4 regions of the Bacteroides sp. RTP21281st1_H5_RTP21281_210402 genome follow, and region 1 is predicted to be linked to each of the others. Evidence: riboswitches for the same ligand, from Rfam matches in the RefSeq annotation. Region 1 holds a riboswitch; each other region holds the start of a gene.

Region 1 (3,164 bases):
TTTGTGAAATATGTAAACCTACAGAGTAATGCGTTAGATGAAGGTTGTTCAAAAAAAGCAAATCAATATCATAAAAAGATATTGAATTTATACCACTTAGCAAAAGAACAAAATTGTATAAAAGAGGTGTTTGAAAATTTTCTAAATAATAGTGACGAAGCCATCAGACTTTGGGCAGCTGGATTTTGTTTAAAGTTATGCCCTACCTTATCTGAAAAGGTTTTAATAAATATCACAAAATCATCCGACCCTTTCAGAAGCATATCTGCACAGGCAACATTGGAATTCTACAAAACAGGTCAATGGGATAAAATTGTGGACTAATCTCTTTTTTTCTTGGTAATCTACGTTATTGCTACGCCTTGCAGTAATTTTACTAGAAATATCCTCTAATCATAGATTAGGCAAAAAGTAACAGACGAACGAATGTGTTTTCCGTTCGCCTGTTCGCTTTTTCTAAATTTCAATCCATCTCCTGAATCTTCCGAAGCTGTTCTTCTTTCAAAGCTCTGTACTTCTTCGAATGCGGATTGATTTTAGTGATTCTCCCACTGACAGCCTTTAATAACTTCTCATCTTTCTGCTGATCCTGAAGCTCCTGCATCTCTTCCTTCGGAGTAACCCTTTCAACATAAGATGGACATTTCTTCTTGAACATTTGATACTTATCCGTACCTCTAAGCTGGTGAACAAGCAACTTTTTAATCCGTTTAAGAATCAGTTGTTCGACAACAGAATAAGGGACACCTATTGACCGACATCCAAACAAGTCAAAGAATCGTACCAAATAATCCTCTAGCTGCTGTAAACAAGAAATGCGGGCAGCAACGCTAAAAGGATTCTGTTCCGGCAATACGAATCTAAAATGAACGCGTTTCAGTTCATTCACACTCTCTATAATTCCAACTGGCATAGTCTTGTCTTGCAATTGGAAAGCTATAAGCTTTACGAGACGAACAATAGTCCTTTGCTCGTGAACTAAATAGGGTTTATCAACCTCATGATTATAAAAATCATAAAAACTGTCCAGCATCTGTTCTAAATCCGTCAAATTATACAGACGAATACGTGCCATGCAAATAGGTGAAGTCTTCACTTGTTCTTCTAATTTATTCATATCAAAAAAGTTTTTAATTCATTATTACATACACATAAACTGTGGCTGGTACATACAGAGTTCCAGTATCTCTGTGTTTTTTTAGCAATCAACTTATAAATGAATCAGAAACTTCAAACCGAATTATTTTCTTAAAAGTTTTCCAAAACGGAAAACTTTCTGTATCAGCGAGAAAGAAAAGTTTCCCGAAATTTAATGTTAAAAGCTAACCGGGGTATTGGATTATCTTCTATCTTTGTATCCGTTTTCGGAGCTAAAAGAGGTTTAGTCAATGAGGGAACGCTGTGCAAATCGGCGACAGTACCCGCTGCTGTAATTCTCTGTGAATCCGCACACTATGTCACTGCACCGGTAGGTGTGGGAAGGCGCTGCGAGGGAGGGATAAGTCAGAAGACCTGCCGGAATCGAAATAAACCATATTATTAATCACTTTCGGGAGTTAAAGTTATGAACTACGCGGAAATTTGTATCATCAAACGTGATGGTAAAAGAGAAGATTTCTCTATCAGTAAGATTAAGAATGCAATCAGCAAGGCATTCAATGCAACGGGGATTCAGGATGAACAGCAGTTGGTGGCTGACATCACGATGAATGTAATCAGTCAGTTTGCCAACCCTACGATTACCGTAGAGGAGATTCAGGATTTAGTGGAAAAGGCATTGATGAAGGTGCGGCCGGAAGTGGCGAAGAAGTATATCATCTATCGCGAATGGCGGAATACGGAGCGGGACAAGAAAACCCAGATGAAGCACGTGATGGACGGTATCGTTGCCATTGACAAGAACGACGTCAACCTGAGCAACGCTAACATGAGCAGTCACACCCCTGCCGGACAGATGATGACTTTCGCATCTGAAGTGACCAAAGATTATACTTATAAATATCTGTTGCCGAAGCGTTTTGCCGAAGCGCACCAGTTGGGCGACATTCATATCCACGACCTGGATTATTATCCGACCAAGACAACGACTTGCATCCAGTATGACATGGACGATCTTTTCGAACGTGGATTCCGCACAAAGAACGGTAGTATCCGTACCCCGCAAAGTATTCAGAGCTATGCGACACTGGCTACTATCATTTTCCAGACTAATCAGAACGAGCAACACGGGGGACAGGCAATTCCCGCTTTCGACTTCTTCATGGCGAAAGGGGTGGCTAAGTCTTTCCGCAGACATCTGGCTTCTTTCATCAATTTCTATGTAGCGATGGAGAATGGCAGTCAGGCAGACGAGAAGGCAATCCGCACGTTAATCAAGGAATATCTTCCGTCTATCAAATCGACTGAGGCAGAACGCGAGACATTACGCATCGCATTGATAGCGCTGCAAATCATTATAGACAAGGAACACCTGGCACGCATCACGGAGAAGGCATACCAGCAAACCCGCAAGGATACGCACCAGGCAATGGAAGGATTTATCCACAACCTGAACACGATGCACTCACGCGGCGGTAATCAGGTGGTATTCAGCTCTATCAATTACGGAACGGACACTTCTGCGGAAGGCCGTATGGTGATTGAGGAATTGCTGAAAGCTACGATTGAGGGCTTGGGTACACGGGGCGAGGTGCCTGTATTCCCGATTCAGATTTTCAAGGTAAAGGACGGGGTATCTTACTCGGAAAAGGATTTTGAGAAAGCGATGAAAGCGGAGAACATAGAGGATGCGATGAAAGACAGTTACGAAGCTCCGAACTTTGACCTGTTGCTGAAGGCTTGTCAGACTACCGCGAAAGCGCTGTTCCCGAACTTCATGTTCCTCGACACGCCTTTCAACACGAATGAGAAATGGAAAGCGGACGACCCGAAACGTTATATCTACGAATTGGCTACGATGGGTTGCCGCACACGTGTATTTGAGAATGTGGCGGGAGAAAAGTCTTCTTTGGGACGTGGTAATCTTTCTTTCACTACGCTGAATATGCCGAGACTGGCTATCGAAGCCCGCATCAAGGCTGAAAACCTGATAGAGGACGAACGCAATGCGGATGCTATCGAGCAGAAAGCGAAGGAGATTTTCATCGAGTCTGTACACACGATGT
Region 2 (3,164 bases), 110 kb from region 1:
TTACGGGGCTGTTTCATTGCAGGTGTCTGTAATAATAAAGTGAATCGGATACAAGTTCCGGGTGGAAGATATGAATCAGGTCGCGCAGTACGACGTCAGGACGTACCACTGCCGATTCCCAGTAATCATTACCACCTGCGGGCGTCGACCGTAAGTTGTTATTATAGACCCTCTTTTCATGTACTGCTTTTGCGTCTGCGAATTTGGGATTGACGGATTTCAGCTCATCTAATGTGTTTACTGAACCTACATTAATCCAATAGTCTGCTTTTTGTATCAGTCCGTAAGCCGTTTCCAGTCCGATAGGAGTGGAGCTGTTTGAATTGTTTTCTTTATAAATATAATCAGCCCCCGCGTCGGCAATCAGCCGTGCCATGTAGCTTTGGGTGGAAGGCATTACCCAACTGTCGTTCCACGGAGTATTGAACATGACAGTAGGGCGTTGTTTGACTGAGTCGGTAAGCGCTTTCAATGCGTAATAGCGTTCAGGGATTTCCCGGAATATTTCTATACCTTTCTTCCGATTATCTGTCAGTTCCGAAAGGACGACCATCCATTCGGCTTTGCCGAGCGGTGATTCTTCCAGGTATTCTCCCATATATAGATAAGGTATGGAGAGTTCTTTTAGTTTATCCGTTACAGCGGTTTGGGCATCACCTATACCATATAATAATACTACATCAGGCTTTAGCCCTATCAGCAGCTCGTAGTTCATTTCCGGCCCTATGTCCTTGATTGAATCTTTATGAGCGAGAATATAAGGGTTTGCAATATAATCGATTCCTGACACTCCGGCAATCCTGTTGATTTCTCCCAGTTCATCGAGCATGGCAATATAAGAAGAGGACATACATATGATTTGTTTCGCTCCGGCAGGAATGGCGGGCCCATTGAATCCGGCAGGCGCCTGCTCGCCGTTGCGTGAAACGAAATAGGACATTGTGACGTCTTTTGCTCCTTGCCATGGATTCGTTATCTGTATAAGGGTGCTGGCGGAATTTTCTGCGCCTAGAATCTTAAATCCCGAAGCATATTCAGGGATATATACATCCTGATTGAATGTTTCAATGGATGTCTTATTACGGGTGATGCAGCTTGCCAAAAAGAGAAGGCAAAGTAGCGCGACAGTCAAAATAGGAGATTTCACTTTTATAAGAATTTTAATTAGAAAAAAATAATAGTGGATCCTTTCGAATGGCAAAGATAGGACTTAATTATTAGTTTGTTTTTATTTTAGTTGGATTTTTCTTCTGATTTGTTTCTATTTGTGTATCTTTGTCCCCAGAAATTTTGGTGTCACTTTTCCGATTCTACGGAAAGAGTGGTGAAAAGGGAATCAGGTGTAAATCCTGAACAGACCCGCTGCTGTAAGCTCCGCCAAAAGTTTTCCTACAATACTCAAATCCACTGTTCCGCTTTGGAGGAATGGGAAGGGCGTTAGGAAAATGGAGTAAGTCAGAAGACCTGCCAAAGTTGAATTCTTGAAACTTTCCGGGATTAGAGTTTGAAGAGTGCAGTTTTTAATTCAATCACATTGTAGTAGCTGTTGTAAAGACGTGCGACATGCGTGGTGTCTGCTTGTGCAGAATACCGATCTATGCTCTGTTGAATGGGAGCAGACTGCCCTTTTCTATCTTTGGATGGCCTTTCCCCGGGAAGTTTATTGTTGTCGAAAAATAAACGGACGGAATGATAAGACAAGTAGTTTGGAAAATGGCATGTGTAGTGGCAGGTTGCCTGGGGCTTCCTTCATTGGTGGTGGCACAAAGCCGGCTGGATAGTTTGCAGCACTTGAATGAGGTTGTGATTACGGCAAAGCCATATAAAGAAGTGATTCCCGCCCAAAGACTCAATGGGTTGCAGTTGGAACGGTTGAACACACATAATGTAGCCGATGCGTTACGTTATTTTTCCGGTGTGCAGATTAAGGATTATGGTGGAATGGGTGGACTGAAAACGGTGGACGTGCGTAATATGGGTTCGCATCATGTCGGAGTTTTCTATGATGGTATCCAGATAGGAAATGCACAAAACGGGGTGGTCGACTTGGGGCGTTTCTCTTTGGATGATTTGGAAGAACTATCTTTGTATAATGGGCAGAAAAGTGAAATCTTCCAGTCTGCAAAAGACTTCGCTTCTGCTTCGGCGGTGTATCTGAAAACAAGGAAATCCAGATTTGAGGGAGGGAAGAAAACGAACTTGCTGGTGAGATACAAGGCGGGGAGTATTCAGTTAATCAATCCTTCCATACGTTTGGAGCAAAAACTGAATGATAAGTTAAGTCTTAGTCTGAGTGGAGAATATATGAAATCCGACGGACAGTATAAGTTCCGTTACAGACGTCTGAACCAGACAGGAGAAGTGGCTTATGACACGACTGCTACCCGCTGGAATAGCGACATAGAGGCTTATCGTATGGAGGCGGGTGTATATGGGACGGTGCATAACGGCTATTGGCAGGCCAAGTTGTACTATTATAATTCGGACCGGGGGCTGCCCGGAGCTATCGTAAAGAATGTATGGCAGAATGGGGAGAGGCAGGGAGATAAGAACTTCTTTGCCCAAGCCACCTTTGTGAAAGACATAACTCCCGGGTATAAAATACAGTTGAACGGAAAGTTTGCCTATGATTACACGCATTATCTTTCGAGGGATACGGTTCGGTTTTTGCAGGAAAATGTGACTAAAAAGATGCAGTTCGACAATACTTATTATCAGCAGGACTGGTATATATCTATGGTGAACATGTATAGCATCCTTCCTGTGTGGGATATCTCCCTTTCTGTTGATTTCCAATATAATAAACTGAATGCTGTAATGCGTGGAGTAGGGACTCCTTTTACTTTTCCACAGCGATATACCACTTGGGCAGCATTTGCTACGGCCTTGAATTTGGGAAAGTGGAAACTGCAAGCTGATGTGTTGGGGACATTCGTAATAGAGAAGGTGAGGAATAACGTAAAAGCACCGGACAAGTCGGAGTTTTCTCCGGCACTCATCATCGGCTATAAGCCTTTTGGTAATCATGACCTCAACCTGCGTGCGTTTTATAAACGAATTTTCCGTTTGCCTACTTTCAATGACCTTTATTATGCGCAAATCGGATTTAGCCAATTAAAACCGGAGTTTACAGATCAGTTCAATATTGGAGGAAGTTATCAGAA
Region 3 (3,164 bases), on a different contig from region 1:
CACACGCAGGGTAACGTAATACGAACCGCATTCGTTGAAAATGTATTTCAATTGAGGCTCATCGGAAATGATACGACCGTTGCATTTCCATGAATAAACGGCGTAATCGACATTCTGATAGGTCGGCTCAATAACGACCTCTTTTCCTATCTTTACAACATAGATTCCGTCTTCGCTGTCCAATTCAATGACAGGAGGCACGGTCACGTCCTGCGATATTTCTTCGTCTTTGTTGCATGCAAATAGAAATATCGTCAAGGAGAATAAAAGCAAATACTTCTTCATTATATTTATAATTTTAACGCTGAAATTCCCTTGAAGAAAGTATTTAATTTCAATCTCCATTGGGATATAATAAAAAGGGGCAAATACTTAGCATTTGTCGTTAAAAAGCATTTGCCCCAAATTCATGTTATTCGTTTACGGTTACATCAATATCGTCTATGGCAACGTAAGCAGGAGTGTTCAATCCGTATGCGCTTGAATCGCTTCCTTTAAAATTGATAGCTACAGTACATACGCTGTCACCTAAACCGCTTAAGTCCACTTGGCTCCAACCAGTACGGATTTGATTGGCCAAGCCTGATTCTGCATCCTTACTGGAATCGAAGTTTGCCAAATAGTATTCTACTTCCTTACCTGTAGGTTTACCCGTCGCATCCAACGCAACAAATACCACCTTAAACCATCCTTTTTGTGCCGACAAAGAGCCTTGTGTAAACGAGTTGCCATCCTTCATGACCAAGTAGGTATAAGTTGTATTGCAGACCCATACACTGTTGAATTTGCCATATTTCGGTGTACCCTTAACTGGCTTCTTTGGAATTTCGACTTTATATCCGGTTGCATTGGTCAAGTAAATCTTGGCGCACTTGTCATAGGTTGCTCCCGCATCATTGTATGAATCGCTATAACCGAAAGCAACGGCAAAATTTTTACCGCTATGACCGCCATTCTTATCATAAACGCTACATTGATTCTCATAATCACCCTGTGTCAGATTATGGAAATTAGAGATGGCAAAACCACCATTCCAAAACTCATATTCCCAAGGCTGTCCGCTTACCCATTCTTGTTCCAAATAGTTAATCGGGAACTGAATGTACGTACCGGTTTGCCCGATTTGAGTGATGTAGCCGGTCGTTACCTGCTTGCCGTTGGCCGTGGCAGAATAGAGATTGTTTCCATACTGGTCAGAAGCCATTACGCTGGAAGGTACGTTATCAAAATTGATAAGCGCATTGGTAGAACTTATCGCGCGGGTTTGAATCGCACTCTCCTCATACGGAGCAAGGAAGTCATCATCGGACGAACATCCTGTGAACACTGCGGCGGCCATTGCTACAACAGCCATTGCCAAGAATTTAAGATTCTTTTTCATAACTCAATTATTAAAAGTTAAACAAAAAAGTTTAATTACACATTCGTTTTCCTTGCGATAGATTTGCAACGAATGAGAAATCGGTTATCAAAAAGAATATTAGGTGTCTTTGGACGAGCCTCTGTTCATTTTAATCTAATGCCAATTATCCCGTGGTCACTAAATCATATCTCATCAAGCAGGTCTTCTGGCTCATCCCGCTTATCGCGCCTTCCCAGCTTTCACCAGTGGCAAAGAGTGCGATAAACTTTAATAGGACTTACAGCTGCGAGTACAGCTCCGGATTTTCACCGGGATTCCCTTTTAATTCCATTCGACGCTTCGATTGGAAACTTGACTGGTGCAAAGTTAATGGTTATTTTTTAATCTCGTTTCTTTTTCCCTAATTTTTATTTCAAGAAAAGATTATTTTATAGTGCGAATTGTATTTTCATGCCAACTAAACATTTATAATCCCTATGTTTACAATCAGGGTAAGCCGCGATGATAGCGGATAAATGAAAAAGCTATCGAGATTTTGGTTAGATTAAAGCTGCAAAACCTTTACTAACTAAAACGACGATAGCCATGAGAGAGCAAAGAAACAAAATTAGTTTCAGAGGACAAAAGATTTATGTAGGAATCGACGTCCATTTGAAGAGTTGGTCGGTTACGGTCTTGTCCGAAACCTCCGTATTGAAGAAGTTTAGCCAGCATCCGAGCCCAGAAGCGTTGTACGGATTTTTAACTCGGAGTTATCCGGGCGCCGAGTATCACTCGGTGTACGAAGCGGGCTTCTGCGGATTTTGGATACACGAGCGTCTGACGGCCTTAGGGATCGACAACATCGTGGTCAATCCGGCCGACGTGCCGACCAAGAGCAGCGAAAAGCTGCGTAAGACCGACACCGTGGACAGCGGTAAGCTGGCGCGGAGTTTAAGAGCCAACGAGCTGAAAGGCATTTATACGCCGGACAGCGTATCGTTGGAGATGCGTTCCTTGATAAGATTGAAGAACTCGATAACCAAAGACACGACCCGTCAGAAGAATCGGCTCAAGTCTCAACTTCGGTATTTAGGCATCGAGATTCCGCAGGAGTTTCTCACTCCGTTTTCCAACTGGTCGAAGCGCTTTTTCGCCTGGTTGAAGGAGATAGAGACGCTCACCCCGAGCGGCCGTCAGGCCCTCGACATTCATATCCGGCATCTGGAAGAGTTACGCCGTCAGAAACTGGAGATGACACGGGCTTTACGGACATTGGCCAAGACGGATCGATTCCGCGAACCGCTGCGGTTGATTATGAGCGTTCCGGGGTTCGGGCAGGCTACGGGAATGGCGTTCCTCTCCGAGATATGCGACATAACCCGCTTCCGCAATGCCGAACAACTGGCTGCCTATATCGGAATGATCCCGATGTGCCACTCCAGCGGAGAGAAAGATGGGACGGGGGATATTACCATACGAAAACACGCCGTTATGCGCTGTAACCTGATAGAAGCGGCATGGGTGGCGGTACGTCAAGACCCTGCGATGAACCTGTTCTATACGGAACAATGCAAACGGATGCCCAAGAGCAAAGCTATCGTAAAGGTCGCCCGCAAACTGGTAAACCGTCTATTCTTTGTGCTGAAACATCAGACCGAATATGTCAATAGTATCGTGTCATAGAGAAACCCTTCCGGTAAACGGATTTTCCCAGAGAGAATACTACATAGTTGTTGCGGCGTTAACGTCCGCTTAAAATAATCTGCTCCTCTGGCCTTTGTAAACTAATAAGGGATATGCGGCAGAGAGCTGACCGCTA
Region 4 (3,164 bases), on a different contig from region 1:
GAATGAGTAAGACATATTTATCCATGGAGTTTCGATTCCTGCCTGCCCTGAAGCTGAAACACGGGGAGTATAGGCTATCTGATGTTTATAAGTCGACTTATCCTTATTCGAATCAGGGTCAGTGACATCCAACGCCCGTTGATATGTATAATTACCGGACAGGTTGATGCGTATTTTCTCCCAAGGTTGAAGAGACAAGTTTCCTGTGACGTCGATACCTTTAATATCTACACTTCCCAAGTTTCTCATACTCCAAATTGCAAGGTTCTTGGTGGGATAGGCGATTATTTTATCCGTTACTTTGTTATAGTATGCATCAACGGTTGCAGAAAGATAAGGAAGGAATGAGCATACATTCTTGCTGTATGTCAGACCGATATTATATTGCTTCGCATTCTCAGGCTTTAGTTTGGTGTTTCCTACTTCCTGATAGTATAAGTCATTGAAGCTAGGCAGACGGAAAATGTCTTTATAGAAGAAACGGATACGGAACTCTTCGTTACGGAACGGCTTGAATGAAGCGCTGACATAAGGCGTTAATTTGCGGTGATTGCCGGCGCTGCCGCCCTCTTTCACATCTTCATTGATGATGGTTGCCAGGGCGGATGCGGAGATTGTCAGCCAGTCATTCACGTACTTTCCGGCAAAAGCGGTCAGCCATGAGTAGCGGGTGGGTTGCGCAAAATTAGCAAGATTAGTATCCATGGTATTGATACTTCCATCTGTAGAAAGAGAGAATGAAAGATTACTCAGCAATCTGTATAATACCGATGCTGAAAGATAATATTCCTGCTGATAATAGCTGTTCTCCGTTTTCCCTAAAGAGTTTTTAGTGTCGGGGTCTAAATAGCGTTGATAACTCCAGTTCCACTTGGCGGAAGTTTGGAATACCCATTGCCGGCTGAACTCTTTCTTGTATTGGCTTTGTACGAATGTATTCTTGTCCCAAAGATGCTGCGCAGAGTAGTCGTTATAAAGTGTAGTAGCTTTCGGCAGTCCCCGTGAAGATTGGAAGTAATAAGCTTTCAACCGCCATTGCTTTTTGTCGGAGAAGTTGCCGTAAAGTCCGGCTTCGGCACGAAAAGTCTGCACATCGGTATTTTTTCTTTTCTCCCGTGACGTCAGGTCGTCTGCTGTATTTCCGTAGTGCAGGCTATATGGATATTGTCCGTCCGAAGACATCCATTCGCCATTGGCTGTGACTGTCCATTTTGGGGTGAGTTGCTGCTCTATCAGGACGGACGGATTAACCAGTCCCCACGAACCGGTCTTGAAGGCGGCACTGATATTCGTGCGCTTTCCTTTTTTGAAACGGGGAGTGAGTGTCTGTATATTCAGTATTCCTGCGGAAGCAAAGAAACGTGCCGGTTGGAAGATATTGTCGCTCTGGCCGTTACTGAGTGATAGTTGGTCTACATTGTCAAGAGAGAAACGACCGATGTCTATCTGTCCGGTTTGACAGTCGGTTACGGTGATTCCGTCATAACCTACGGCTGTATGCTGTGCTCCCAGGCTACGTATGGATACGGTTTTCAGTCCGCCGATACCACCGTAATCTTTCACGGTCACTCCGGCAAAGTGCTTTACTGCGTCGGAAACCTGCAAAGCGTGCAGATTCTTCAGTGCATCTTTGGATAGTACCTGCAACGGAGCGCTGGAGCGTACTTCTCTTGTTTGATAAATATCGGAAACGGTTATTTCGGGGATGGAGTAGGTATGCGTTGTATCCACTTTTTGCTGTTGCGCGAAAAGTGTTGCGGATAAAAGTTGGCAGCAGAATGCCGCGCAGATGCTTTTGTATGACATGATATGTTTCATCCTTATCCTACTAGTCTATTTTTTACTTTTAAAAAGTGTCCGGGCGAAATCCCTTCGACCGGACACGCATAAATAAACTTGGCAGAGTTTATTAATTAAAACACACTTTCTCTGAATCAGAGTGATGAATGAAATGATAGACGAATTGTCCGGGTCATTAGACTCAACGCTTTTTCCTCGAAAGCAGTGAAATTGGGTGCATGGCAGGTCTTCTGACTCGTTCCTGTTGCGGGCGCCTTCCCGGAAGTTTCTTTCCAGTGGCTAAAAGTAGGTTGCTCGCAACGAACATATGGAACTTACAGCAGCGGGACTGTTCAGGATTTACACCTGATTCCCTTTTAATCGCTTTCCTCGTGTGTTTTGAGGTCTGCAAACCAATGCGTGGCAAAGATAGGGAGTTTATTTGGCTTTTGCAAAGGGGGCGTTCTTTTTCTTTCGTCTTGATACGAAAGAAAAAGAACCAAAAAGAAAGAATCAAGGCTGCGTTTTTTCAGCTACTCCGGTGTTTCCTCCGGCTAAAGGGCAGAAACTCGCTACGCTCAAACAGTCTGCCCTTCTTGACGCCGGAGAAAACACCTGCGCTTGACGCTGAAAAAACGGGGCCGGGAAACCATGCGGCGTGGGCATGTGCGGTGGGGCATGCGTTACGGCGTGGGCACGTGGTGTGTGGGCGTGTGCTACGGCATGGATGTGCGGTGTGGAAGCTGTTTATTGTTCGCCTTTCATTAGCAGGTATTCTTCGATGGCTTGGACAGGAGCATCCTTCAGAAGTACCGTTTTATCCTTGTTCAATAGGTAGAGGGTGGGGATGGCTTTCAGGTCATACAGTTGTTGTTCTTTGATGATGAATTTCTTGTCGTACCCGTTAATCCATTCTTTGGGGAATTCGTTTAGATGCTTTTTCCACTCATCCAGTTCTTCGTCGGGGTAGATGGAAAGGACTATCAACTTCTTTTGTGCTAAAAGCTGGTTGATGATGGGGGAGTTTTTTAATGCGTCTATTGTTTCTGTACAGGCATGGCATCCGGGGTTGTTGATGAATAATAATGTATAGTCTGCTTTTTGTTGGTAAAGAGAGCCTTGTGTGCCGGAAGCTAGTGTGTAGTTGAAATCCAGCGCTTTGGTGCCGATACGGTTCTTCTGTGCTAATTCGCGACGGGCTTTGGGGCGCACCTTTTCTATTTCTTCCAATATGGGAGAGGCTAGCATTGCGTCTAATACGGGAATGTAGAATTCTTCATTACGCATTGGGGAGTTAGGGTCATACAGATATTTGTCTGCCAGGTCGGTGATGTAAGTGAATACTTTCTTGTCTACATTTGTCCGTTCGATTGTTTTCCGCATCG

Evidence for each region. A riboswitch is a leader RNA that binds a small molecule or an ion and turns the genes downstream of it on or off. The one in region 1 is predicted to bind cobalamin.
Region 2: another riboswitch for cobalamin. It lies ahead of AB5443_RS04935 (TonB-dependent receptor); the one in region 1 lies ahead of AB5443_RS04480 (anaerobic ribonucleoside triphosphate reductase).
Region 3: another riboswitch for cobalamin. It lies ahead of AB5443_RS05575 (DUF4465 domain-containing protein); the one in region 1 lies ahead of AB5443_RS04480 (anaerobic ribonucleoside triphosphate reductase).
Region 4: another riboswitch for cobalamin. It lies ahead of AB5443_RS09485 (TonB-dependent siderophore receptor); the one in region 1 lies ahead of AB5443_RS04480 (anaerobic ribonucleoside triphosphate reductase).

The regions. Positions count from the first base shown of each region.
Region 1 covers NZ_JBCOWR010000002.1:223,741-226,904, forward strand. Annotated here, with positions in the region: gene AB5443_RS04470 (hypothetical protein) at 1-324, shown strand, start outside; gene AB5443_RS04475 (hypothetical protein) at 464-1,117, opposite strand; cobalamin riboswitch at 1,349-1,535, shown strand; gene AB5443_RS04480 (anaerobic ribonucleoside triphosphate reductase) at 1,565-3,164, shown strand, end outside.
Region 2 covers NZ_JBCOWR010000002.1:336,425-339,588, reverse strand. Annotated here, with positions in the region: gene AB5443_RS04945 (iron ABC transporter permease) at 1-17, opposite strand, end outside; gene AB5443_RS04940 (ABC transporter substrate-binding protein) at 14-1,147, opposite strand; cobalamin riboswitch at 1,275-1,487, shown strand; gene AB5443_RS04935 (TonB-dependent receptor) at 1,690-3,164, shown strand, end outside.
Region 3 covers NZ_JBCOWR010000003.1:12,134-15,297, forward strand. Annotated here, with positions in the region: gene AB5443_RS05570 (PKD-like domain-containing protein) at 1-285, opposite strand, end outside; gene AB5443_RS05575 (DUF4465 domain-containing protein) at 413-1,381, opposite strand; cobalamin riboswitch at 1,541-1,733, opposite strand; gene AB5443_RS05580 (IS110 family transposase) at 1,949-3,028, shown strand.
Region 4 covers NZ_JBCOWR010000005.1:147,456-150,619, forward strand. Annotated here, with positions in the region: gene AB5443_RS09485 (TonB-dependent siderophore receptor) at 1-1,818, opposite strand, end outside; cobalamin riboswitch at 2,003-2,212, opposite strand; gene AB5443_RS09490 (DUF5106 domain-containing protein) at 2,527-3,164, opposite strand, start outside.